4 regions of the Streptomyces sp. NPDC055287 genome follow, and region 2 is predicted to be linked to each of the others. Evidence: riboswitches for the same ligand, from Rfam matches in the RefSeq annotation. Region 2 holds a riboswitch; each other region holds the start of a gene.

Region 1 (5,329 bases), on a different contig from region 2:
CAGCGGCAACTCGGGAGCGACCAGGGGGATCACCCCGGGGTGCAGCGCCGCCGGGTCGTACGCGGCCGCCCAGATCATCAGCGCCGCGACCGTCACCCCCGACCCCGCCACCAGCCATGCCCGTACGCCCCACGTGTCGGGCCGGTAGCGGGTTCGGACGCTGCGCCGGCCGCCGAGGCGCAGCCCCGCCAGCGCCGCGACGAGCCCAGCGGCCATGACCGGCAGACCGTACGTCGCCCCGTCGGCGGTCAGCAGCCCGTACGCCCCGGCGCACACCCCCAGCAGCCCGCCCAGCGTCAGCACGGTCGTGGTGTGCCGTACGGCGGGCGGTACCTCGGCGGTGCGGCCGTACCCGCGCGCGTCCATCGACGCGGCCAGAGCCACCGACCGCTCCAGCGCCCCCTCCAGGACGGGAAGCCCGATCTGGAGCACGGCCCCGACGCCCCCGGTCGGCCGGCCGCGCAGCCGGCGCGCGGTGCGCAGCCGCACCACGTCGGCCACCATGTTCGGCGCGAACGTCATCGCGACGACGACGGCGACCCCGGCCTCGTACAGCGCGCCCGGCAGCGACTTGAGCAGCCGGGCCGGATTGGCGAGCGCGTTCGCGGCGCCCACACAGATGAGGAGCGTGGCCAGCTTCGCCCCGTCGTACAGGGCGAAGACGAGCTGCTCCGCCGTCACGCGCCCTCCGATCCGCACGCCCTGCGCCCAGTCGGGCAGGGGCACTTCGGGCAGCGTGAAGAGGATGTGGGCGCCCGGGATCGGTGAGCCCAGGAACGCCGAGAAGACGAGGCGGATGCCGATGACGAACAGGCCGAGCTTCACGAACGCCCCGTACGAACGCGCCCACGGGGCGTCCGTCCTGCGCGCCGCCACCACGAACCCGGCCACCCCCACCAGCATGCCGAGCAGCAGCGGATTGGTGGTCCTGGACGCGGCGACGGCCAGACCGAGCGCCCACAGCCACCACGCCCCGGCGGGCAGGGCGTTGCTACGGGCGGCTTGCGGCGCGCGCAGGGTCATGGAGGTCATCCGCGGCGGCGGCGCGCCTGCCACACGCCCGCGGCACCGAGCGCGAACACGGCGGCGAGGCCGACGAGCAGCCCGGCGGAGGGGCCGCTGCCGTCGTCGTCGGTGGTCCGGCCGACGGTCGCGGTCGCTGTCACGGACGAGCGAGGCGTGTCCTCGCGGCCGGACACCTGCTCCCCGCAGCCCGTCTTCGGGTAGCCGGAGATCGCGCAGAGCAGCGCCGCGCTGTCGTAGCGCAGCGGCTTCGCCACCTGGGCGAGCGCGTCCGCGGCGGTTGCGTCCGCACCGGTGCGCGCACACGCCGTGCGCAGTGCCGGTGGACGCTCGCCGGCCGGGGCGTCGGCCGCCGTACCGGGGTCGATGACGACGGCGATCCGCTTGGCGCCCTCCTTGGCGGGCGTCCCGCCGCAGACGTCACCGAAGGCACCGGCCGCGTGGCGCGGCCGCGCCGAGTCCCGCGCGTCCTCGCTCACCGAGAACCGGAAGCCGATCACATCGCCGTCGGCGGGCCTGGCGGACGCCGGGCCCTGAGTGGCGTACGTCCACCGGCCGCCGTCGCTCTCCCAGAACGACCAGTAGCGGTAGCCCGTGCCCGCGTGCGCGGGCCCCGCGCCCAGTACCGCGAGGAGCGCGGCGCCGAGCACGAGGACGAGGGAGAGGGAGGCCGGCCGCGTACGTACCGTCGTCACCGCTGCTGGTTCTTCTTCTTGCGGCCGCTGAACAGGATGCCGACGCCGACGCTGGCGACGAACAGGATGCCGACGAGCCACCAGTCGCCGAAGCCCTGCTCGGAGCCCTTGTCCTCGTCGGTCTTCGTCTCCGTGGTCTCCGGCGCCGGCCCGGTCGCGTTGAGCGACTTCACCAGGTCGGTGCCGCCGAAGTTCTTCGGGTCGGTGCCGGTCGCGTGCGCGGCGAAGACCAGCTGCGCGTATGCGGCGGGGCCGTTCCCCTTCGCCCAGGACGCCGCATTCTTCTTCAGCCACCCCAGCGGCTTCTCGGCCTGCTCGGCGCCGCCCTGCGCGGCCAGCGCGACGACGGCGTCGGCCGTGTTGCCGAAGTCGGGCTGCGGCTCGCTGTCCTCGGCGCCGGGCATGGGAGGCGTGTCGAGGTGGCCCGTCTTCGCGAGTACGCCGTCGAGGTACGCGGCGCCGTTCGCGGCGGCCCGCTCGGGCGTCGGCTTGCCGGACTTGTCGCACTCGGCGGCCTTCTGGCCGTCCTTCTTCCCCTGGGCGTCCAGGCCCTGGCCGAGCCCGCCGAGTACACCCGCCGCCGTCGCGTCGGCGTTGGGCGCGAGCTTGCCGCCCTTGTCCGGCTGGTACGCGAACGCGCCGCCGCCCGACTTCGCGTCGCAGGGGACGGAGAAGGTGACGAGGGCGTCGTACGGCGACTTGCCCTGCTGCGACGTGACCTCACCGGGTTTCTCGCCCGCCGCGGCCAGCGCGCCGATCACGATCGACGTGGAGTTGGAGTCGCTCGCGCCGCCCGGGTTGTAACCCCAGCCGCCGTCCTGGTTCTGCGCGCCCTTCAGCCAGCTGACGCCCTTCTTCACGGCGGCGTCCTGCCCGCCGAGCGCGCTCAGCGCCTGCACGGCCGCGGCGGTGGCGTTGCTGTCCACCATGGTCTTCGACGTGCACGGCTCGGCGGCGTCGGCACGGAACGACGGGAAGCCGCCGCTGTCGCACTGCTGGCCGACGAGCCAGTTCACGGCCTTCGCGGCGGGCTTGACGCCCACCGTGTCCTGGGCGAGGAGGGCCAGCGACTGCCGCCAGACACCGTCGTACGTCGGGTCCTTCTCGCCGTAGAGCCCCGAGGGAACCACGGGAGTGGGGGAAGGCGCTGCGACGGCGGTCGTGGCCGTGGCCGCGGTGGCGCAGAGTACGGCGGAAGCTGCGAGCACGGCTGCTGCGCTGCGGCGAAGGGTCATGACGGGCGGGGGCCTCTCCTGCTGAGGAGCCGGGCCCGGGCACGCGGAAACCACGCACCAGGCTCCGGCTCCGTATACCTCGACGGTGCCGAGCCAGTAGTCATGCCGGACCGGGCGTTCCGACTCACCGCCCTCGGCGGGCGGCTCACGGTTGCGGGTCAGTGCCGGATTCGCACCGGCTTCCCCCAGAACGGCATGATGACGACTCGCACACTCTACCGGCCCGTAGCAAGCGGCCCCCGGGCGGTCCGGGCGCGGCGGCGGCGCCCGGCGCGGCCCCTACAGCGGCGCGGACGCGTCCGCCGGGAACGCGCCGCCGTGGCCGGGGACGATGACGTCGGCGATCGCGAGGACCCGTTCCCTGCTGGCCCGCAGTTGCGCGAGGTCCGGGGAGACCGGGTCTTCGACCGGTCCGTTCGGCCGCCACCACAGGTCTCCCACGAACGCGACCACCTCGTCCGGTGTGCCGACGAGCACCGTCACGTCCTCCCGGCTGTGTCCCGGAGTCCTGATCAGCCTTACGGACGGGGTCAGTTCGTACCCCTCCGCGTCGCGGTCGGTCCACTGGTCGCCGTGGTAGATCGCCTTGTGGTCGTGCATCCTGGCGCTGCCGAACAGCCCCGCGTTGATGATGTTGTCGGGGTGGTGGTGGCTGAGCACGACATCGGTGATGTCGTCGGGGCCCACGCCCATCGCGGCGAGCGGGCCCAGGATCCGGTCGCGGCTCGCGACCATGCCCGGATCGATGACGATCCGCAGGTCGCCGTCGGTCACGTACGAGACGGTGGCGGCGACGCCGGGGCCGGTGGAAGTGGTGTAGCCCGTGGTCAGGATCGTGTAGCCGGCCGTACGGCCGCGCGGTGTGTCGCTCATGGGGATCAGCTTTCCGTCGATGCGCGGTGCGCACGAGTGGCAGATGTGCCAGGCATCGCGGGATTCGTGCCATAACCGCGCCTGCCTGCTGCCAGACTGCGGGCATGACCCCGTTCCGTACCGTCGCCGCCTACGCGCCACCGGGGGTCGGCATGCTCAGCGTCGGCGTCGTCAGCGAGATCTTCGACGAGAGGGACTTCGACTTCACCCTGTGCACGGACCGTCCGGGCCCGGTCCCCACCGACCACGGCCTCTCCCTCACCGTGGAGCACGGCCTGGACCGGCTCGCCGAGGCCGACCTGGTCCTCGCCCTGCCGTGGAGCGGCTTCCGCACCCCGCCTCCGCCCCCCGTCCTCGACGCGCTGCGGTCCGCCCACGAGCGCGGCGCCACGGTCGCCGCCCACTGTGTCGGTACGTTCGCACTCGCCGCCGCCGGACTGCTCGACGGCCTGCGCGCCACCACCCACTGGCGCTTCGCCGCCCTGCTCGCGACCCTCCACCCCGGCGTCACCCTCGACCCCGGCGCCCTCTACGTCGACGAGGGCCGCACGGTCACCGGGGCGGGCGCCGCCGCGGGGTTCGACCTCTGCCTGCACCTGCTGCGCCGCGAACACGGCGCCGCGGTGGCCAACACCGTAGCCAGGGACCTCGTCCTGCCGCCGCACCGCGAGGGCGGCCAGGCCCAGTACCTGGCCGCCCCGGTACCCGAGGGCTGCGCCGACGACCGTCTCGCCGAGGTCCTCGACTGGGCCCGCGCCCACCTCGACCAGCCCCTCCCGGTCGACGAACTGGCGCGCCGCGCCCTCATGAGCCGCCGCTCCTTCGCCCGCCGCTTCACCGCCGCGACCGGCACCACCCCGCACGCGTGGCTGCTCACGCAGCGCCTCAACATCGCCGAGGAGCTGCTGGAGACGACGGAGCTGTCCGTGGAGGACATCGCCCGCCGCGTGGGTTACGCCGGCGCCGCCGTCCTGCGCGAGCAGTTCGTCCGCCGGCGGGGCATCCCGCCCCGCGACTACCGCCGGGCCTTCACACAGCGACGTACGTGACGGGTTCGCCGCCCGGGACCGCCTCCGCGTGCCCCAGCTTCACCAGGCGGCGCAGGTGTGCCTCGGCCTCCGAGACCGCGATGTTCCTGGACCCGTACGGGATCTGGTCCCAGGGCCGGTTCCACTCCATGCGCTCGGCCAGCTGCCAGGGGGTGAGGGGGGTGGCGAGGAGGGCGCGGAGGCCGGTGAGGCGGTCCTCGTGGTGGGCGAGGAGCACCCCGACGCGGGCGGGGGCGTCGGTGAACGCGTGCTGGTGGGCCGGAAGCACCTCGGCGGGCGCGAGACGGGCGACGCGTTCGAGGGAGTCGAGGTAGTCGCCCAGGGGATCGGTGACCGTGGTGTCGTCGGGGTCCTCGTACAGGCCGATGTGCGGGGTGATGCCGGGGAGCAGGTGATCGCCCGAGAAGAGGCGGCCGTTGCCGGGGAGGTTCGCCGGGTGCGTCTCCTCCAGGTG
Region 2 (5,329 bases):
TCAGGCAGGCCACTGGACTTCTCCCGCGCCACCTCACCCGTCCGCGACGATCCCGACTGGCGCGTCGCGCCGCCCGCCCCCGGGCTGACCGACCGCCGAGTGGAGATCACCGGCCCGCCCGAGCGCCGGATGACCATCAACGCCCTCAACTCCGGCGCGTCGGTGTGGATGGCCGACTTCGAGGACGCCACCGCACCCACCTGGGACAACATCGTCGGCGGCCAGCTGAACCTGCTCGATGCTTGTCAGCGCCGCCTCGACTTCACCTCCCCCGAGGGCAAGGAATACCTGCTCGGTGACCGGCTTGCGACCATCGTGGTCCGTCCACGCGGCTGGCACCTCGTCGAGGAGCACCTGGAGCTCGACGGCCACCCCGTCCCCGCCTCCCTCGTCGACTTCGGCCTGTACTTCTTCCACTGCGCCCAGCGCCAGATCGACGCCGGCCACGGCCCGTACTTCTACCTCCCCAAGCTCGAGAACCACCACGAAGCCCGCCTGTGGAACGACATCTTCGTCCTCGCACAGGAACTGCTCGGCATCCCCCGCGGCACCATCCGCGCCACCGTCCTCATCGAAACGATCACCGCCGCCTTCGAGATGGAGGAGATCCTCTACGAGCTCCGCGAACACAGCTCCGGCCTCAACGCCGGCCGCTGGGACTACCTCTTCAGCCTGATCAAGACGTTCGGCCACCGCACCGACTTTCTGCTGCCCGACCGTGCCAAGGTGACCATGACCGCCCCCTTCATGCGCGCCTACACCGAACTGCTGGTGCGCACCTGCCACCAGCGCGGCGCCCACGCCATCGGCGGCATGGCGGCCCACGTCCCCAGCAAGGACCCACAGGCCAACGAAGCGGCCCTCGCCAAGGTCCGGCTCGACAAGGAACGCGAGGCCGAGCACGGCTTCGACGGCTCGTGGGTGGCCCATCCCGGCCTCGTCCCCGTCTGCCGCCAGGTCTTCGACGGCGTACTCGGCGACCGGCCGCACCAGATCGAACGCACCCGCGACGACGTCGACGTCCGGGCCTCCGACCTGCTGTCGGTACGCCGCATCAGTGCCCCGCCCACCGAGGAAGGCGTGCGCTCCGACATCGCCGTCGCACTGCGCTACTTCGACGCCTGGCTGCGCGGCCACGGCGCGGTCGCCCTGTACGGACTGATGGAGGACGCGGCCACCGCCGAGATCGCCCGCTGCCAGGTCTGGCAGTGGCTGCGCCACGGCGCCGTGGACCGCGACACGGTGACCAGGATCCTCGACGACGAGACGGCCGCCCTGGCCGAGGAGGACCCGGCGGCGCTCGTCACCCAGGCCCGCGAGATCTTCGTACGCACCGCTCTCGGCCCCGACCTGCCCGAGTTCTTCACCACCGACGCCTACGCCCGCCACCTCGTGCGGCGCGGAACGGAGCAGGCATGACCACCACCGGTATCCAGCGCGTGGGCGTCGTCGGCGGTGGACAGATGGGGGCCGGGATCGCCGAGATCTGCGCCCGTGCCGGGCTCGACACGGTCGTCTGCGAGGCGGATGCCACGGCGGCGCGCGCAGCGCGGGAACGTGTGGCGGTCTCCCTCGAACGCGCTGTCCAGCGCGGCAAACTCGACCGTACCTCCGCCGAGGATGCCCTTGACCGGATCGTCTTCACGGGCAGCCTCGACGACCTGGCCGACCGACAGCTCGTCGTCGAGGCCGTCGTCGAGAACACGGACGCGAAGACCGAGATCTTCGCCGCCCTCGACAAGGTCGTCGAGGACCCGGAGGCGATCCTCGCCACCAACACGTCGTCGATCCCGGTCATGCGCCTGGGCATGGCCACCCACCGTGCGGACCGCGTCCTGGGCCTGCATTTCTTCAACCCGGTGCCTGTCCTGCCCCTGGTGGAAGTAGTGGCTTCCCTCCACACCGCGCCCGAGACGGTCACAGCCATCGAGGAGTTCGCCCGCGACACCCTCGGCAAGACCCCGATCCGCTCCCAGGACCGGGCCGGCTTCGTCGTCAACGCCCTGCTCATCCCGTACCTCCTCTCGGCGGTCCGCATGGCCGAGTCCGGCTTCGCCACCGCAGCAGACGTGGACGCGGGCATGGAACTCGGCTGCGCCCACCCCATGGGCCCGCTCAGGCTCGCCGACCTCATCGGCCTCGACACCGTCGCCGCCATCGCCCAGTCGCTGTACGACGAATTCAAGGAACCGCTGTACGCTCCGCCGCCGCTGCTGCAGCGCATGGTCGAGGCAGGACTGCTCGGACGGAAGACCGGGCGGGGATTCCACCCGTACGACCGGGGCTGAGGGGCCCTGGTTGCCGCCGGGGCCGAGGGGCCCGGGCTGCTGTGGAGGCGGGCGCGGAGCGAGGACTGAGGTCGCTCCGCGCCCTGCCGCGTTTTCCGTTCGCGAGGGCGCCGGGAACCGGGCGAGTGTCACATCTCACCGTCCGACATGTGAACAGTGCAGCACCGGAGTTGAGCCCAGCGCCTAGGTTGGCAGGTGCAGCTGGTTCGCCCTGTCCGCCAGGCAGGCGCGTCGCAAGAGGGAACCCGGTGGGAATCCGGGACTGCCCCGCAGCGGTGAGCGGGAACGACCGCCGTCATACGCACTGGACCCGGCCGGGTCTGGGAAGCGACGGCCAGTAGGTGTCTGCCCCTGGCAGATGGGCCCGCGAGTCCGAAGACCTGCCACTGCCCGTGCGCGAACGCGCGCGGAGATCTCGGTGACCTCGTGGGCGGGTCGGCGTACATATCAGGCGTGCACACGCATCGACACAGCGACGCGGTCCGCCCGGTCTGCCATCCCTTCGCGTCCTACGAACCGTCCCCGGGGTCTCTCGGAGAGACACTCGCGAAGGAGAGTTCCGTGACAGCCAAGCCCGCAGCCGCAGCAGCCAGGGCCACCGTGTACGGCTACCCCCGCCAAGGACCCAACCGGGAACTGAAGAAGGCCATCGAGGGGTACTGGAACGGCCGCATCACCGCCGACGCCCTACGGGAGACCGCTGCCGGTCTGCGCCGCACCAACTGGCAGCAGCTGGCCGACGCCGGCCTCGACGAAGTGCCGACCGGCGACTTCTCGTACTACGACCACGTCCTGGACACCACCGTCATGGTCGGCGCCATCCCTGCCCGCCACCGCGCCCACGCCCATGAAGACCCGCTCGACGGCTACTTCGCCATGGCTCGCGGCACCCAGGACGTCGCGCCGCTGGAGATGACCAAGTGGTTCGACACCAACTACCACTACCTGGTCCCCGAACTCGGCCCCGACACCGTCTTCTGCGCCGACTCCACCCAGCAGGTCACCGAACTGGCCGAGGCCCTCAGCCTCGGCCACACCGCACGCTCTGTCCTCGTCGGACCGGTCACCTACCTGCTGCTCGCCAAACCCGCGCCCGGCGTCGCGGCGGACTTCCAGCCACTGACCCTTCTCGACCGGCTGCTGCCGGTGTACGCCGAGGTACTGGCCGACCTGCGGGCCGCCGGTGCCGAGTGGGTCCAGCTGGATGAGCCCGCGCTCGTCCAGGACCGCACACCGGCCGAGCTGAACGCCGCCGCCCGCGCCTACCGGGACCTGGGCGCGCTCACCGACCGGCCCAAGCTCCTCGTCGCCTCCTACTTCGACCGGCTCGGCGAAGCACTCCCCGTCCTGGCCAAGGCCCCCGTCGACGGCCTCGCCCTCGACTTCACCGGGCCCGCCGCCGCGAACCTCGACGACCTCGCCGCCGTCGGCGGCCTGCCCGGCAAACGCCTCGTCGCAGGCGTCGTCGACGGCCGCAACGTCTGGATCAACGACCTGGAAAAGTCGCTGTCCACCCTCGGCACCCTCCTCGGCCTCGCCGACCGTGTGGACGTGGCCGCCTCCTGCTCCCTGCTCCACGTCCCCCTCGACGCGACGGCCGAACGCGACGTGGACCCGCAGATCGCCCGTTGGCTCGCCTTCGCCCGCCAGAAGACCACCGAGATCACCACGCTCGCCCGCGGCCTCACCGAGGGCACCGACACCATCGCCGCACAGCTCGCGGCCAACCGCGCCGACCTGGCCTCCCGCGCCGGATCCGCCCTCACGAATGCCCCCGCCGTACGCGCCCGGGCCGCAGCCGTCACCGACGCCGACGCCCGCCGCTCCCAGCCCTACCCGGAGCGAGCGGCCGCCCAGCACGCCCACCTGCGCCTGCCCCTGCTACCGACCACCACCATCGGCTCCTTCCCGCAGACCACCGAACTGCGCACCGCCCGCGCCTCCCTGCGCGCCGGCCGCCTCGACGCCACCGGATACGAGCAGCGCGTCGAGACAGAGATCCAGAAGGTCGTCGCCTTCCAGGAGAAGACCGGCATCGACGTCCTCGTGCACGGCGAGCCCGAACGCAACGACATGGTCCAGTACTTTGCCGAGCAGCTGACGGGGTACCTCGCCACCCAGTACGGCTGGGTCCAGTCCTACGGCACCCGCTACGTCCGCCCGCCGGTCCTCGCCGGGGACATCTCCCGCCCCGAGCCGATGACGGTCCGCTGGAGCCGATACGCCCAGTCGCTCACCGACCGACCGGTCAAGGGCATGCTCACCGGCCCGGTCACCATGCTCGCCTGGTCCTTCGTCCGCGACGACCAGCCGCTCGCCGACACTGCCCGCCAGGTCGCCCTCGCACTGCGCGACGAGGTGAACGACCTGGAAACCAACGGCCTTTCGGTGATCCAGGTGGACGAACCCGCCCTGCGCGAGACCCTGCCGCTCCGCGCCGCCGACCGCCCCGCCTACCTGGCCTGGGCAACTGAGGCGTTCCGCCTGACCACCAGCGGGGTGCGCCCGGACATCCAGATCCACACCCACATGTGCTACGCCGAGTTCGGCGACATCCTCCAAGCCATCGAGGACCTCGACGCCGACGTCATCAGCCTGGAAGCCGCCCGCTCCCACATGCAGGTGGCAGGCGAACTCGCCAGGGCCGGCTACCCGCGCGAGGCGGGGCCCGGTGTCTACGACATCCACTCCCCGCGCGTCCCGAGTACCGGCGAGGCGGCCGCCCTGCTCCGCAAGGGGCTGGAGGCCATCCCGCCGGAGCGGCTGTGGGTCAATCCCGACTGCGGCTTGAAGACCCGCGGCTGGCCCGAGGTCCGTACCTCCCTCGAGAACCTGGTCGCCGCGGCCAGGGAGGTCCGCTCCTCGCTTCCCTCCGGCTCCTCCTGAGCCAGACGTGTTGAGGGCTCCCATGTCCGGCACGGCGGCATTGCCGGGCATGGGGCCCGGGTCGCGGTTCGATCGTTTTGGCTTCCACTCGGTCGGCCTCGGTGGGTTCGTGACGGAGGGCGAGAAGCAGGTCGAAGGCTTCCGGCACACGGTTC
Region 3 (5,329 bases), on a different contig from region 2:
CGACCACCAGGGCCAGGCCCTGCACGGTGGGTACGTCCCGCGCCTCCACCGCCCGCACCAGGGCGGTGGCGACGCCGGGGATGGCGAAGACCGCCTCGACGATCAGTACGCCGCCGACCAGGTTGTCGCCGACGCGGGCCAGTTCCTGGATGCCGGGAACCGCCGCGTTCGGCAGGACGTGGCGCAGCAGCAGCGCCCGGCGCGGCACGCCCAGGCGGCGGGCCTGGGCGACGTAACCGGCCTGGAGCACCATCACCATGCCCGCCCGAACCTGCCGGGAGAGCAGGCAGATCATGCGGGCGGCCACCACGGTGACCGGCAGGACGAGCAGCGCCGGCTGTACGAGCAGGTCCGCCGCACCGACGCCGACCCAGGTGGCGGGCAGCCACCCGAGCTTGAGCGACAGCCCGGTCACGAGCAGCAAGGCCAGCACGAAGTCCGGTACGGCGTTGAGCGCCAGGGTCGCCGAGGTCACGACCCGGTCCAGGCGGCCGCCCTCGCGCAGGCCGCAGGCGATGCCGAGGGTGACGGCGAGCGGAACCACCACGGCGAGCGTGACCGCCGCGAGCACCAGCGTGGTGCCGACCGTCTCGGTCAGGATGTCCAGCACCGGGCCGCCGCTCACCAGCGACGTGCCCAGATCACCGGTGAGGATCCCCGAAGCCCAGTCGGTGAACCGTTCCAGCGGCGGCCGGTCCAGTTGGAGCTGCTCGCGCAGCGCCTCCACCTGCTCGGCGCCGGCGTCCTCGTTGTTGCGGACATCGGCCGCGTCGCCCGGCAGCAGTGAGGTCAGCAGGAAGACCAGCACGGCGAGCAGGGCGATTTGGACCACACCGAGCGCGAGGCGCTGGCAGGCGTACCGGCGCATCGTCAGGCCAGCCACACTTTGTCGAAGCGAGCCGAGCCCAGGGTGTTGGGCGGAGCCGCCTCCATGCCCCGGACCCGCGACGAGACACCGTTCAGCCAGTCCGGGTGGCCCCAGATCAGAAGGCCGCCCTCGTCGTGGACGGTGCGCTGCAACTGGCCGTACAGCTTGCCGCGTTCACCCGCGTCGGTCGTGGACTGGGCCTTGGCGAAGGTGGCGTCGAAGTCCTTGCGGCGCCAGCCGGAGGCGTTGAACGCCGACTTCGTGAGCAGCCGGTCGTTGATGTAGTTGGGGATCGTCATCGCGCCGGAGCGGTGACTGCCCATCACGCCCTTGGCGAGCTGGTCCTTGAAGTACGTCTCCGACGCACCGGTGGTGACCTTCACCCGCAGGCCGGCGTCGGCGGCCTGCTCGGCGAAGAGGGTCGCCGCCTCCACGAAGCCGGTGGCCACCGAGGAGGTGTAGATCGACAGGGTCTTGTTCAGCACGCCGGCCTTCTTCAGCAGCGAGCGCGCCTCCTCGACGTCCCGCGTACGCTGCGGGATGTCCTCGGGGTAGTACTGGTACCCCTTGCCGAACATGTCGTTGCCGACCACGCCCTGGCCTGCCAGGACGACCTGCACGAGCTTCTCGCGGTCGGCGAGCAGCTTGAACGCCCGTGTGACGTCGGGGTTGTTGAAGGGCTCCTGGTCACACTTCATCACGATGGCGTGGGCCGTGCTGCCCTTCGCCGCCAGGATCCGCACCGACTTGTCGGCCTGTACGGTCCGGGCGAAGGTCGGGGTCATCTCGTAGCCGAACTCCGCCTCCCCGGCCCGCAGGGCGTTGCCCCGGGCGTCGGTGTCGGCGGACAGGATCCTCAGCTCGTCGACGTACGCGCCGCCGTCCCAGTGGTCGTCGAACCGTTCGGCGACGAAGGCGCGCCCGGCCCGGAAGGACTTCAGCGTGAACGCCCCGGTCCCCACGGGCTTGGCCGTGTCGGCGTAACGGGAGCTGACGACGGCTGTGCCCAGCGTGCCGAGCAGGGCGGGGAACTCGGCGCTGGGCTGCTTCAGCGCGACCTCCACGACGTTCTTCCCGGCGCTCCGGCTCTTCTTGAGGTCGATGACGGAGAGCAGGCTCTGCCCGTAGTGCGTTATCGCCTTCGGGTCGAGGATGCGGCCGAAGGTGAATAGCACGTCCTCGGGAGTCAGCGGCTTCCCGTCGTGGAACAGCGCGTCGCGCAGGGTGAACCGCCACACCGTCGCGTCGTTGTTGGACTCCCACTTCCGGGCAAGGCGGGGCACCGGCGCCATGGTGGCGTCCAGGTCCACGAGCCGGTCGAAGAGGGCCTTGGTGCGGGCCATGTCGATAGCGAGGGCCTCCGCGTGCGGATCGATGGTCTCCTGCTCGCCGCCGCCGGGGAACAGCGCCCGGAATCGGCCACCGCGCTGCGGCTTCGCCTTGTCGCCCGCCGCCGGGCCGCCGCTGCCGCTACCGGAGCCGCACCCGGTGAGCACCAGGGCGCCGGCGGCGGCACCGGTGAGGGCGAGGAATTCTCGGCGGTTGTGAAAGATCGACATGCTGCTCCCAGAGGATCACGTGGAGTGGACCCCCGCACCGCGGCCGCGCAGGACGGTGGGCGGACGGGTGGGGGGCGTGAGCAGCATCGACTATTTGAAAATGATTGTCAACATCGTCTGATGATCCGTCGACCGTGTGATCATCCGTCGACGCCTGTGGTGGCTTGCGCAAGCCCAGTCGTACTCCGTACGCGTGTACGCGAGTCAGGGATTCCGGGGCGAACCCGGAACTGACGCGCAGGGTGAGGGTGACGGGCGTGGCAGCAAGGCCACTGGGCCGGACTGACGGCCCGGGAAGGCGCCTCGCCCGGATGACCCCGAGTCCGAAGACCTGCTGGCATGTTCCGTACGAACGGCCCCCGCGCATGGGCCCTCGACGGGCATTGCCGTGCCGACGCGCCCCACACCTTCGTTCGCCCTGCTCGCGTGCGGAGCCCTCCTGTTGACCGGGTGCGGCTCCTTCGCCGGGTCCCCTTCGCGGTGTTCACCAGGCCATGCGCGGCATCGCCCGACTCCCCAACCTCGCCCTCACCGGATCACTCACCACCCGTACGGGACAACCTCTAGGGTGAACTTATGGATCTCCAGGCCGAGCTCATCGACCAACCGTATGACGTCTACCAGCGCCTGCGCGAAAGGGCGCCGGTGCATCGGATCACGGGGACAGACGGCAACCCCGCCTGGCTCATCACACGGTACGACGACGTACGCACGGCCCTGGCAGATTCACGACTCTCCCTGGATAAGAGGCATGCGGCCGAAGGGAGTTACCGAGGGCTGTCCCTGCCCCCGGCCCTCGATGCCAACCTGCTCAACATGGACCCCCCCGACCACACTCGCATCCGCGGTCTAGTAGCCCGCGCCTTCACCGCGCGCCGCGTCGAGCAGCTCCGCTTGCCGATACGAGAGACTGCCGACGGACTCCTCGACGCCCTTGGACCGCACGGAACCACGGACCTCATCGCTTCCTACGCTGCACCTCTGCCGATCATCGTGATCTGCGACCTCCTGGGCGTCCCCGAGGAGCACCGTCGGGACTTCCGTGCCTGGACTGACGCTCTCGTCGTCCCGGATCCGGCCCGCCCGCAGGCTGCCAAGGAAGCCGTAGCGGCCATGCTCGGCTTTTTCCTCGAGCTGGTCGCGCACAAGCGCCGGCGCCCCGGTGCCGACTTGCTCTCCGATTTGATCGCAGTGCGTGATGCGGACGGCGACCGCCTCAGCGAGGACGAGTTGCTCTCACTCGCGTTCCTCATCCTATTCGCCGGCTACGAGAACACAGTCCAGCTCATCGGCAACACGGTGTTCACGCTCCTGCGCCACGCGGATCAGCTCGACATGCTGCGGAAGGATCCGTCCCAGCTGCGTATGGCCGTCGAGGAAGCCGTCCGCTACGAAGGACCTGTCCTGCTCGCCATCCGACGCTTCCCGACCGCAGATGTGACCATTGGAGGCGTCACCATCCCCGCCGGCGAGACGGTCCTGCTGTCCCTGTCCTCAGCCAACCGCGACCCGGACCGCTTCTCCAACCCGGACCTTTTCGACCTCCACCGCGACACCACAGGCCACGTCGCCCTCGGCCATGGCATCCACTGCTGCCTGGGCGCACCATTGGCCCGAGCGGAAACGGAGATCGCCCTGGCCGCACTCCTCGACCACTTCGAGACGCTCGCCCTTGCCGACGCGAACCCTTGCTGGCGCCCCTCCTTGAGAGCGCGGGGACTTACGGAGCTGCCGGTGCGGTACGGGCGAGCAGGCGTCTCCTCCTGAGCTTGGGCTCTCGCGCGTGCCGCCGAGCCGGCCCACGAACGGCGCGGGCCGCATGCAATCGCATGCGGCCCGCGTGCGCCACGTCGCCCCCCATGAGCCGGGGGCGCGGTCCGTCGCTGAACTTTGACCTTACTTGTCTGCTCCTGGTCACGCATGGAAGGCGCTAGAAGCCATCCACGCCCAGTTCGGTAATGCCTGCGTAGAGCCAGCTCCACACCATGCCGCTGTGCGTCTTCGGATCGAACAGCCCCGGGGCCAGCTCATCCATCTCATCCAGAAACACTTGCGCCACTGCCTCCTGGTCCTTCTCCACCGGATAGGGGTGCCAGCAGGCGTTGCTGTAGCGGTAGACGGCCTCAAGAATGCGAGTGAAGACATCGAGGTCCGGTGCGAGCGACACCAGCACCCGGTCCGTCGGCCCGTCCAGTCGGCTCCAGATGTGCACGGACCCGTCGTGGCGGTGCAGGTACAGCTCGCCGTAGTCGCACGCGCCGAAGGTGATCAGGTCCGCAGCGGCCACACCACTGGGCAGGCCGCCCTCGGGCAGGGCGCCGTCGGCCGGCGGTCGCATGGCGTCGGCAGAATGGGCTTGAAACTCGGCCCCGTGGCACACCCACCACTCGGGCAAGCCGATGTCCCGCAAGTGCCTTCTACTTCCCGGGTGCTCGAGCCCCCCGGGCAGTTCACTCTCGGGTACGCGAACCACGTGCCGCTCCCCAAAGGCGTCATCGACCCGGGCCGCGCTGAGCGGACCCGTCGGCCGCCGCTGCACCGGTTCGGGGCCGGGCCGTGGCTGTTCCGAGGACGTGGGGTCGATCCCGCCGCGCGGCCAGTCCCGTAGCACCTCTGCGTCTGTCTCGAGCACTGCTATGCCGTGCGTACTCTCGACGAGATGGCGGGTCCTGCCGCCCTCGGCGGCGAACGCGACGGCGCCTTCCCAGCTCTCCGGTGCGCTCAGTTCCCAGTTGTTCAACTGGGGCGCATCAAGCACCTCCGGGGACCGGGGCGCTTGTGCCGGTGTTCCTTCGTCCCGGACCTTCACCCTCCGGCCCGTCTCCGCATCGAGCCAAAGCGGGCCGCGCTGGTCGACCACCTCGACGAGCTTCCGCCCCTCGTGCAGGCGGCGGTGGACCTG
Region 4 (5,329 bases), on a different contig from region 2:
AGGGTCGTCTTGCCGCTGCCGTTGGGGCCGATCAGGCCGACGGTCTCGCCGTCGGCGGCCATCAGGGTGACGTCGTCGACGAGGTGGCGGCCTCCGGCGCCGTACGAGAGGCCTTCCACGGTCAGGGTGGTCATGCGGGGGCTCCTTCGGTCGCTCCGCCGCGGCGGCGCAGCATCCACAGGAAGAACGGGCCGCCGGTGAGGGCGGTGAGTACGCCGACGGGGATGTCCTGGGGTGCGGCGACCGTACGGGCGGCCAGGTCGGCCAGGACCAGGAAGACCGCGCCGCCGAGCGCGGCGACGGGGAGCAGCCTGCGGTGTCCGGCGCCGACGGCCATGCGGGCGGCGTGCGGGACCATCAGGCCGACGAAGCCGATCGCGCCGCTGAAGGCGACGAGTACGCCGGTGAGCAGCGAGGCGACGACGAAGACGGCGGCGCGGAAGCGGCCGGTGTCGAGGCCGAGGACGGTGGCGCCCTCCTCCCCCACCAGGAGGAGGTCGAGCGGCCGGGCGAGGGTGATGAGCAGGGCGGTTCCGGCTGCCAGGACGGTCGCGGGGAGCGCGAGCATGTCCCAGCGGGCGCTGCCGAGTCCGCCGAGGGTCCAGTAGAGGATTTCCTTGAGGTGGTCGGCGCGGGCCGAGGTGACCATCAGCAGGCTGGTCAGGGCGGACAGGATGTACGAAACGGCCACTCCGGCGAGGACGAGGCGTCCGGTGGTCATGGCGCCGCCGCCGCGCGCGAGCCCGTACACGAGGACGAGCGAGCCGAGCGCGCCCGCGAAGGCGGCGAGCGGGACGGTGACGGTGGTGGCCAGGCCGGCCCCGAGGCCGAGGACGATGACGCCGACCGCGCCGACCGACGCGCCGGAGGAGACGCCGAGGAGGAAGGGGTCGGCGAGCTGGTTGCGTACGAGGGCCTGGAGGACGGTGCCGATGACGGCGAGCCCGGCGCCGACGACGGCGCCGAGCAGGACGCGGGGCAGGCGTACGTCGAGGACGATCGTGCGGTACGGGCCCGCGTCGGCGGCGCCGGTGACGATCTCCAGCACCTGGGGGGCGGGGATGCGTACGGAACCGAGGGCGAGCCCCGCGACCGCCGCCGCTGCGAGCAGGGCGGTGAGCACGGCGACGAGCAGGGTGTAGCGCAGCCGCCCGCGGGCGGCGGGGGTCTCGCAGCTCACGGCCGCCCGCTACTTCTCGAGCTCGGGGTGGAGTTGGCGCGCGAGGGTGTCGACGGCGGCAGGTGCGCGGACGCCGAGGACCATGTCGGACAGGGGCAGGACGGCGAAGCGCTTGTTCTTGACGGCGGGGACGTCGGCGAGGGCCGGGTCTTCGAGGAGGCGCCGCTTCTTCTGGGCGACGGTGGTGGCGCCGTAGTCGAGGATGACGATGGCCTCGGGCCTGCGGTCGACGACGGTTTCCCACGAGGCGTCGGCGAAGGGCTTGGGGAGGTCGGCGAAGACGTTCCTGCCGCCCGCGCGCTTGACCATCTCGTGGCCGATGCCCGCGCCGCCGATGGTGGAGGCGGTCTTGTCACCGCCGTCGTAGACGAAGACGGAGACGGGGTCGACGTCCGCCAGCTTCTTCTCGGTGGCGGTGTTTCCGGCCTTGGCGGAGTCGATCCAGCGCTCGGCGCGGCCGGCGACGCCGAACGTGCGGCCGATCTCGCGGATCTCCTGGTAGAGGGCGCCCATCGACGTCTTGCCGTCGGCGCAGTACTCGGTGTTCAGGCGGGAGTTGATGCCGGACTTCTTCAGCGTCTCGCGGCTGCGGCCGTCGCCGGCGGAGAAGGCGGAGGCGTAACCGCCGTACACGAAGTCGGGGTTGGCGGCGAGCAGCTTCTCGTACGAGGGGTACTCCTTGGCCAGCACGGGGGTGGCCTTGTACTGCTTCTCGTACTCGGGGAGCACCTTGTCGTCGAGGTAGGCGGTCCCGACGAGGGACTTGGCGAGGCCGAGCTCCAGCATCACCTCGGTGACGTGCTGGTTCATGGTGACGACGCGGGTGGGTGGGGCCTTGTAGGTCGTCTTCACACCGCAGTTGGTGACGGTGTACGGGAAGCCGGGGGCCGCTGTCTTCGCTGCGGCGGCGCCGGGCTTGTCTCCGGTCGCGGTGCAGGCGGTGAGGGGGAGCAGGGCGGCGGCTGTGGCTATGAGCGCGCGGCGCGTGGGGCGAGTACGGCAGGACACAGTGGTGCCTCCTCCGGGGGATTTCCTCGTCCCCTGGTCGGTGGTACGGAGGGCGGCAGGTCAGTTCCTGGCTTCCAGGCGTTGGCGACAGCGTCGTCGGCCTGGTCACAGTGGCGGGACCGTGCCGGATTCGCACCGGCTTCCTGGGTCCTGCCGCCCGGGTCGCGCACATTCTGTCACTGTGTCCCGCGTCGTGATCATTCAGGCCGGGCGGCGTTCTGGATGGTCTCGACGAAGTCGCCGCGTTCGTACCCGGGCACGAAGTGCTCCAGTACGCCGGCCTTCACGTTGCCGAAGGTGGTGTCCGGCTCGGGGGCGATGCCTTCGGTGAAGGCGACGAGGATGCGCTTCTTGCTTTCGGGGTGACCCCTTCGGCGTACGCCGCGCGCGCTTTCGCAGTACGGCTGCGGCCGACGGCGGTTACGCCTCGACCTTGACCTCTTCCTCGGTGATCACTCCGTCCACGATGCGGAACGAGCGGAACTGGAAGGGGCCCGCGTCGTCCGTGTCGGCGGTGGAGACCAGGACGTAGTGCGCGCCGGGTTCGTTCGCGTAACTGATGTCCGTGCGGGACGGGTAGGCCTCGGTCGCCGTGTGCGAGTGGTAGATGATCACGGGCTCTTCGTCGCGGTCGTCCATGTCGCGGTAGAGCTTGAGCAGGTCCGAGGAGTCGAACTCGTAGAACGTGGGCGAGCGGGCGGCGTTCAGCATCGGGACGAAGCGCTCGGGGCGCCCGGACCCGGCCGGGCCGGCGACCACGCCGCAGGCCTCGTCGGGGTGGTCGGCGCGTGCGTGCGCGACGATCTGGTCGTAGAGGGCCTGGGAAAGGGTCAGCATGGGCCCCAGGATAAGCAAAGGGCCCCGCCCGTACCGGTGGATGGTACGGGCGGGACCACATGCTGGACTCGGACGAGCCCGGAGTGGATCAGGCCTTCGGCGGGACGCTCTGCGATGCCGACGGCGTCCGCTTCTTCAGCACCAGCCACGACACGCCGAGCAGCAGCGCCCACAGCGGCGCGCAGTACAGCGAGATCCGCGCGTCCTTGTCGATGCCCATCATCACGATGACCATGCCGATGAAGAGCAGTGCGAACCAGCTCGTGTACGGCGCTCCCGGCGCCCGGAAGGCGGACTGCGGCAGCTCGCCGCGGTCGGCCTTGGCGCGGTAGCGGATCTGGCTGACCAGGATCATGATCCAGGCCCACATGCCGGAGATGGTCGCGAAGGAGACGACGTAGTTGAACGCCTCGCCCGGCCACTGGTAGTTGATCCACACGCCGACCAGCATCAGGCCGGCGGAGAAGGACGTGCCCACGAGGGGCAGGCCGTTCTTGGTCAGCTTGGTGAAGAACTTCGGGCCCTGGCCGTTGAGCGCGAGGTCGCGCAGCATGCGGCCGGTGGAGTACATGCCCGAGTTGCAGGAGGACAGGGCGGCGGTGAGGACCACGAAGTTGACGATGGCCGCGCCGACGCCGAGGCCCATCTTCTCGAACGCCGCAACGAACGGCGAGACGCCCGGCTGGAAGTGGGTCCACGGGACGACCGAAAGGATCATGATCAGCGCGCCGACGTAGAAGACGGCGATGCGCCACGGGACGGTGTTGATGGCCTTGGGCAGGACCGTCTTCGGGTCCTTGGCCTCGCCCGCGGTGACGCCGACCAGCTCGACGGCGAGGAAGGCGAACATGACCAGCTGGAGGGTCATGAGGGTCTGGCCGATGCCGTTGGGGAAGAAGCCGCCCTGGTCCCAGAGCATGGTCACCGACGCGGTGTCGCCGGCGTCGGAGAAGCCGAGGGTGAGGATGCCGGCGCAGATCAGGATCATGCCGACGATCGCGGTCACCTTGATCATCGAGAACCAGAACTCCAGCTCGCCGAAGAGCTTCACGGAGATCAGGTTCACGCAGAAGAGGAGGACCGTGAAGATCAGGGCGAAGACCCACTGCGGCTGATCGGTCCAGCCGTCCGTGCCCTTGGTCCAGTACTGCATGTACTCCGAGGCCGCGGTGACCTCGGTGATGCCGGTGACGACCCAGAAGAGCCAGTACGTCCAGCCGGTCACGAAGCCCGCGAAGGGGCCGACGAACTCGCGGGCGTACTCCGAGAAGGAGCCGGAGACCGGGCGGTACATGAGGAGCTCGCCGAGCGCCCGCATGATGAAGAAGATGACGAGGCCGGCCATGGCGTAGGCCAGGATCAGGCTGGGGCCGGCGATGGAGATGCCCTTGCCCGCGCCGAGGAAGAGGCCGGTGCCGATGGCGCCGCCGATCGCGATCATCTGGATCTGACGGGCCCCGAGTCCGCGCTGGTAACCCTCGCCGGATGTCGTGCCTTCGGCCTCACTGCCGTCGTGCTGCTTGTCGACCTGCACTGAGGTCATGGTGTGTCGCGCCTTTCTCCATGCCGATCCGGCCTTGAACGGCTCGGATCGACTGTGACGATCCTTTGAGGGGCTCGGCCCCCGGATGTGGAATGGAGTTGCGTGCCGGGGTCAGCCGGCGTCAGCGCCCCCGGGGACAGGGGTGGCGTCCCAGGGCGGTCGTGAAGATTTATCACGCTCGCAACAGTGATCCACTGCGCCCAATGTGGCGCACACCACTGGAAAAATGGGACAAACAACGCCCGGGGCGGCAAAGGGGCCCCGGGCGTTAATGCGATCGTTATCCGGATTTGAGTGTCCGTTGAGCGAACAGCGTGATCGATATGTCCGGACAGGTCAGGGCATAGTCAGGGCATAAGCGTTTCGACGAGGCTCTCCTGGAGCGCGCCGAGCCACAGGTACGCCATCACCATCGGCTTGCGCGGGTCGGAGTCCGGCAGCCGGTAGAGCTCCCCGTTCTCGTCCTCGTCCGTGACCTCGAGACGCGTGCCGATGGTCAGCCGCAGATCGTTGAGCGTGCCGAGCCAGCGCTTGCACTCACCGTCCGCGAGCTTGAGTACGGCGCCACCCTCACCGGCGGTGGCCAGCACGTCGAGGCTGCGCACGACGGCGAGCGCGTCCTCGCGCTTGCGCTCGCGCAGGTCGTTCTCGGTGAAGCGCCGGAACTCGGCCGAGTTGGCGCGCACCTCCCGCTCGTGCGCGTCCTCGGGGTCGGCCTGCGGATCGCCGTACGCGTCGGGGAAGAGCCGGGCGAGCGCGGG

Evidence for each region. Region 2 has a riboswitch for cobalamin ahead of metE (5-methyltetrahydropteroyltriglutamate--homocysteine S-methyltransferase). Riboswitches for the same ligand answer to the same signal wherever they lie in the genome.
Region 1: another riboswitch for cobalamin. It lies ahead of ACWIHY_RS22515 (prenyltransferase/squalene oxidase repeat-containing protein); the one in region 2 lies ahead of metE (5-methyltetrahydropteroyltriglutamate--homocysteine S-methyltransferase).
Region 3: another riboswitch for cobalamin. It lies ahead of ACWIHY_RS23460 (cytochrome P450 family protein); the one in region 2 lies ahead of metE (5-methyltetrahydropteroyltriglutamate--homocysteine S-methyltransferase).
Region 4: another riboswitch for cobalamin. It lies ahead of ACWIHY_RS12860 (ABC transporter substrate-binding protein); the one in region 2 lies ahead of metE (5-methyltetrahydropteroyltriglutamate--homocysteine S-methyltransferase).

Annotation. Positions count from the first base shown of each region.
Region 1 covers NZ_JBSHNE010000014.1:33,263-38,591, forward strand. The annotation lists gene ACWIHY_RS22505 (energy-coupling factor transporter transmembrane component T) at 1-1,032, opposite strand, end outside; gene ACWIHY_RS22510 (SCO2322 family protein) at 1,029-1,718, opposite strand; gene ACWIHY_RS22515 (prenyltransferase/squalene oxidase repeat-containing protein) at 1,715-2,953, opposite strand; adenosylcobalamin (AdoCbl) riboswitch at 3,011-3,164, opposite strand; gene ACWIHY_RS22520 (MBL fold metallo-hydrolase) at 3,233-3,826, opposite strand; gene ACWIHY_RS22525 (GlxA family transcriptional regulator) at 3,931-4,875, shown strand; gene ACWIHY_RS22530 (MBL fold metallo-hydrolase) at 4,856-5,329, opposite strand, start outside.
Region 2 covers NZ_JBSHNE010000023.1:27,619-32,947, forward strand. The annotation lists gene aceB (malate synthase A) at 1-1,419, shown strand, start outside; gene ACWIHY_RS28050 (3-hydroxybutyryl-CoA dehydrogenase) at 1,416-2,288, shown strand; cobalamin riboswitch at 2,473-2,690, shown strand; gene metE (5-methyltetrahydropteroyltriglutamate--homocysteine S-methyltransferase) at 2,850-5,174, shown strand.
Region 3 covers NZ_JBSHNE010000015.1:71,534-76,862, forward strand. The annotation lists gene ACWIHY_RS23450 (ABC transporter permease) at 1-883, opposite strand, end outside; gene ACWIHY_RS23455 (ABC transporter substrate-binding protein) at 871-2,427, opposite strand; cobalamin riboswitch at 2,586-2,780, shown strand; gene ACWIHY_RS23460 (cytochrome P450 family protein) at 3,004-4,194, shown strand; gene ACWIHY_RS23465 (SUKH-4 family immunity protein) at 4,358-5,329, opposite strand, start outside.
Region 4 covers NZ_JBSHNE010000006.1:228,860-234,188, forward strand. The annotation lists gene ACWIHY_RS12850 (ABC transporter ATP-binding protein) at 1-134, opposite strand, end outside; gene ACWIHY_RS12855 (FecCD family ABC transporter permease) at 131-1,180, opposite strand; gene ACWIHY_RS12860 (ABC transporter substrate-binding protein) at 1,190-2,188, opposite strand; cobalamin riboswitch at 2,230-2,357, opposite strand; partial or broken gene ACWIHY_RS12865 (diguanylate cyclase) at 2,386-2,544, opposite strand; gene ACWIHY_RS12870 (Mov34/MPN/PAD-1 family protein) at 2,609-3,025, opposite strand; gene ACWIHY_RS12875 (amino acid permease) at 3,114-4,568, opposite strand; gene ACWIHY_RS12880 (DUF2017 domain-containing protein) at 4,916-5,329, opposite strand, start outside.